DNA from 2 places in the Pseudoxanthomonas sp. X-1 genome. Region 1 is predicted to be linked to the other one. Evidence: riboswitches for the same ligand, from Rfam matches in the RefSeq annotation. Region 1 holds a riboswitch; the other holds the start of a gene.
The links. A riboswitch is a leader RNA that binds a small molecule or an ion and turns the genes downstream of it on or off. The one in region 1 is predicted to bind cobalamin.
Positions count from the first base shown of each region.

Region 2: it holds a riboswitch for cobalamin, as region 1 does, so the genes downstream of both, btuB (TonB-dependent vitamin B12 receptor) here and metE (5-methyltetrahydropteroyltriglutamate--homocysteine S-methyltransferase) in region 1, are expected to answer to the same signal.

Region 1 is NZ_CP083376.1:4,287,741-4,290,123, forward strand. Features, by position in the region: gene metE (5-methyltetrahydropteroyltriglutamate--homocysteine S-methyltransferase) at 1-1,320, opposite strand, end outside; cobalamin riboswitch at 1,554-1,867, opposite strand; gene LAJ50_RS19170 (histidine kinase famiy protein) at 1,980-2,383, opposite strand, start outside.
Region 2 is NZ_CP083376.1:807,117-809,499, reverse strand. Features, by position in the region: gene LAJ50_RS03685 (GAF domain-containing protein) at 1-348, shown strand, start outside; gene LAJ50_RS03680 (TfoX/Sxy family protein) at 345-719, shown strand; cobalamin riboswitch at 747-979, shown strand; gene btuB (TonB-dependent vitamin B12 receptor) at 1,123-2,383, shown strand, end outside.

The DNA.
Region 1 (2,383 bases):
CGGGAACGAGCCGATGGTGGTGGTCGGGTACACGGGCAGCGCGAACGCCTGCTCCTGCAGCACGCGGCGCTGGGCGTAGGGCGAGGCGCGCCGGCTGTCGGCCTCGCTCAGCGTGGCCAGGCGCCGGGCCACCTCGGGCCGATGCACGCGCGCCGACTGACGGCGCGATTCCAGGCGGGCGCGCTGCTGCGCCAGCCGGCCTTCCGCGCCTTCGCGTCCGTCCAGCGCGTCGGCCAGCACGCGCAGCTCGCCCAGCTTCTGCCGGGCGAAGGACAGCCAGGATTTGAGTTCGGCGTCGAGCGCCTTCTCCTGCTCCAGGTCCACCGGCACGTGCAGCAGCGCGCACGACGGCGCCAGCCACAGGTTGTCCGCGCCGACGTGCCCTTGCGCATAGCGCGCCAGCGTCAGCGCGTTGTCCAGGTTGGTGCGCCAGACATTGCGCCCGTTGACCAGGCCAGCCGAGAGCACGCGGCCCTTGGGCCAGGCCTGCAGCACCGCGTCGAGCTGTTCCGGCGCACGCACCAGGTCCACGTGCAGGCCCTCGACCTGCAGCCGCGCGACCAGGTCCAGGTTGTCGCCCAGCGCGCCGAAGTAGGTGGTCAGCAGCAGCCTGGAGCGCGGCGCCTGGGCCAGAAACGCATAGGCCCGGGCGAAGGCCGCCCTGGCCGCCTCGTCCAGGTCCAGCACCAGCGTGGGTTCGTCGATCTGCACCCAGGCCGCGCCCGCGGCATGCAGGCGTTCGAGCAGCTGCGCGTACACCGGCAGCAGGCGCTCGAGCAGCGCCAGCCGGTCGCTGCCATCGGTGGTCTTGGACAGCAGCAGGAAGCTCACCGGCCCCAGCAGCACCGGCCGCGTGTCGAAGCTGGCGGCTTTGGCTTCGAGGAACTGCGCCACGGGCTTGTCGCCGCGCAGGGCGAAGTCCTGGCCGGCGTGCAGTTCCGGGACGATGTAGTGGTAGTTGGTGTCGAACCACTTGGTCATCTCCAGCGCGCGCAGGTCGATGCCGCCGGTCTGCACGCCGCGCGCCATGGCGAAGTAGCCGGCCAGCGGGTCGGCATCGGCCAGGGCGCGATAGCGCTGCGGGAGGGCGTCGAACAGGAACGCCGTGTCCAGCACATGGTCGTAGAGCGAGAAGTCGTTGCTGGGCAGCACGTCGGCGCCGGCCCGCCGCTGCAGCTGCCAGTGCTGCGCGCGCAGGGCCGCGGCGGTGGCCTGCAGCGTGTCGGCGCTGTCCTCGCCCTTCCAGTAGCGCTCCAGGGCGTGCTTGAGTTCGCGGCGTGGTCCGATGCGCGGAAAGCCGAGGTTGGTGACGCTGGTCATTGATGGATCCTCATTGCGTGTGGGCATTGAGGAACGAAGGAACCGCACGCCACGCCTCACGGCCCTGCGGCTGCGACGTGCCATGCCAGCGACCTTCGCCCCCCGCGGGCGAACCGGCCCCGTGCGCGGAAACCTCCACACGCGCACGCACGCGGCACCGGGCCTTGCGCCCGCCGCATCACGCGCCCGTGCCGCTCCCGCGAGCGGTGCCAGGTCGAAGCGGAAGACCCGTTGGCGGGTCCTCCGGCCGGGGCCGGTCTTCGGGCTCATGGACTTGGGGCGGGAAACGAGGGGAGAGAACGGGGACGAGTCAAGCCGGAACCATCCGCTTGTCACGCATCCCTGTTCCTCCCCACGCGTTCCCGGGCCCTGGACCTAGCCGTCGCTTCCCAGGGACAGGCCCCAGTGCAGATGACGGGTTCGTTTCCAGTTACCGCTGCGGGGCAGCTCCGGAATGGACGCGCACACGGCGCGCCTTCACCGGATTCCCGTTTAATCCATCGCTTCATGTGGATGAAGCGATGGAACCACGACGAGCGCACCTTACGCGCCGGTAGCCGGGCGCGTCAAGGCGACACGGCTCGGGCCAGCAGGAACGACAAAGGCCCCTCGCGGGGCCTTGTCGTCGTGCCTGCAGGCGGACCGTTCGTTGCCGCGGCTCAGCCCACGCCGGTCGGGCCGTCCAGCACCTGACGGACCAGCTTGAGCAGGTCGCGCTGGGTGTAGGGCTTGTTGATCACGTCGAACTGCGCGCCCTCCGCGTCGCTGCGCGCCAGCGTGTTCTCGGCGTAGCCGGTGGTGAGGATGACCTTGGTCGCGGGGCTGCGTCGCTGCACTTCGTGGGCCAGGACCACGCCATTCATGTCGCCGGGCATGATCAGGTCGGTGAACAGCAGGTCGTACGATCCGCCGGCCCTGATCAGTTCCAGCGCCTGGGTCGCGTTGCTGGCCACGTCGGTCTGGTAGCCGACGGCTTCCAGGAACATCTGCGCCACCGCGGCCACGTCCTCGCGGTCCTCCACGATCAGGATCCGCTCGCTGCCGCCACGACCGCTGGCGCGCG
Region 2 (2,383 bases), 1.0 Mb from region 1:
GCACTGTCCGGCTTCAACTGGGCCGGGTTTTATTTCTTCGACGGCAAAGAGCTGGTGGTCGGGCCGTTCCAGGGCCTGCCGGCCTGCGTGCGCATCGCCCTGGACAAGGGCGTGTGCGGCGCGGCGGCCAGCACCCGCCAGACCCAGCGCGTGTACGACGTGGAAGCCTTCCCGGGCCATATCGCCTGCGACGCCGCCTCGCGTTCGGAACTGGTGGTGCCGCTGGTGAAGGACGATGTCCTCATCGGCGTGCTGGACATCGACAGCCCGCAGGTGGGCCGCTTCGACGAGGACGACCAGCGCGGTCTGGAAGCCATCGCCGCGGCCTTCGTGGACGCCCTGGCGTGAGCACCACGCAGCTGCGCAACATCGGGCCCAAGTCCGCCGCGTGGCTGCGCCAGGTCGGCCTGCGCACCGAGGAGGACCTGCGCGCGGCGGGTCCGGTGGACGCCTTCATGCGGATCAAGCGCGCCGGCTTCCGCCCCAGCCTCAACCTGCTCTATGCACTGGAAGGCGCGCTGCTGGGCTGCCACTGGCAGGAGGTGCCCGAAGCGCGCCGCCAACAGATGGTCGCCGAGGCCGAGGCGGCCATCGCCGCGCTTCCCGCCCCGCGCGGCCGGCCCGCCGCCGCGCCGGTGACCACCACGCGCCACGATGAGGAAGGCGGTGCCGCGCCGGCGTTCGATTTCCTCGACAGCCCCGGCCGCGACGGCGACTGAGCGCCGCGCGCGGCGCCGTATCGCGTACAATCCGCGCCGCTTTCAGGTGACCTGCCGCGCATCCATCGCGTGCCCAGGTTGAAACGGGAAGCCGGTGAGCCCCGCCACGGGACGAATCCGGCGCTGCCCCCGCAACGGTAAGCGAGCCATGCCAACGCATCGGCCACTGCGTGCATCGACGCACGCGGGAAGGCGCGACGGCGGAAGGACCTCCTTCCAGCTCGCAAGCCCGGAGACCGGCCTGCAGGCACGGGTTCGTAGCGAACCCATCACCGGTTGCGATGCGGAGGGCGTCGCGCGTGCCGCGCTCACCTGTCCGTGCGCGCTGTCCGCCTGTGCTCCTTCCGTCGCCGCGACTTTCCTGCCTTGCAAGCGCGCGGGGCGCGCGACGGAGTTCCCCACCATGAAGACCACCCTGCTCAGCCTGGCCATCGGCCTGGGCCTTTCCGCCACCGCCGCCGCGCGGCCCGCCGACGATGCGACCGATCTGGACCAGGTCAGCGTCACCGCCACGCGCACCGAAGTCGCCGTCCAGGACAGCCTGGTGCCGGTGCAGGTCATCTCGCGCGAGGAGATCGAGCGCAGCCAGGCCACCTCGCTGCCCGAGCTGCTGGCCGGCCGCGCCGGCGTCAACATCGCCAACCAGGGCGGGCCGGGCAAGCTGACCAGCGTGTTCCTGCGCGGCAGCGAATCGGACCACGTGCTGGTGCTGGTGGACGGCGTGCGCATCGGCTCGGTCACCGCCGGGCTGGCCGCGTTCCAGGACCTGCCGGTCTCGCAGATCGAGCGCATCGAGATCGTGCGCGGCCCGCGCTCGAGCCTCTACGGCTCGGAGGCCATCGGCGGCGTCATCCAGATCTTCACCCGCGGCGGCGGCAAGGGCCTGACCACCTACGCCCAGGCCGGCTTCGGCAGCCATGGTCTGCGCGACCACAGCGCCGGCTTCAGCTACCGCGGCGAACGCGGCTGGCTGTCGGCCAACGGCGGCTACCAGGACACCGACGGCATCAACGCCTGCCGTGGCACCGCCGGCGATGCGGCCCACCCCTTCGGCGCCGGCTGCTATGCCGACGAGCCGGACCGCGACGGCTACCGCAACACCTCCTTCGGCCTGCGCGCCGGCATCGACGTCACCGACACGCTGGCGCTGGAGGGCAACTTCCTCAACGCCGACAGCTACAACGAATACGACGGCACCCTGTTCGGCGGCAACGAGGCCAAGAGCCTGCAGCGCGTGGCCGGCGGCAAGCTGCGATGGAACCCGAACGAAGCGTTCCAGCTGACCGTGCAGGCCGGCCGCAACGACGATGAGGCCGACAACTACTTCGCCGATGCCGATACCGGCACGCGCAGCTTCGTCAGCACCTTCGACACCCGCCGCGACACCGCCTCGGCGCAGGGCGACTACCGCTTCGCCGAAGGCCAGACCTTCACCCTGGGCGTGGACTGGCTGAACGACCGCGTCACCAGCACCACGCCTTACGACATCGACGCGCGCGACAACACCGGCGTGTTCGCCGAGTACCAGGGCAGCTTCGGCGCGCACGCGCTGCAGGCCTCGGTGCGCAACGACGACAACGAACAGTTCGGCTCGCACACCACCGGCAGCCTGGGCTATGGCTTCGGCTTCGGCAACGGCTTCAAGTTCACCGCCAACGCGGGCA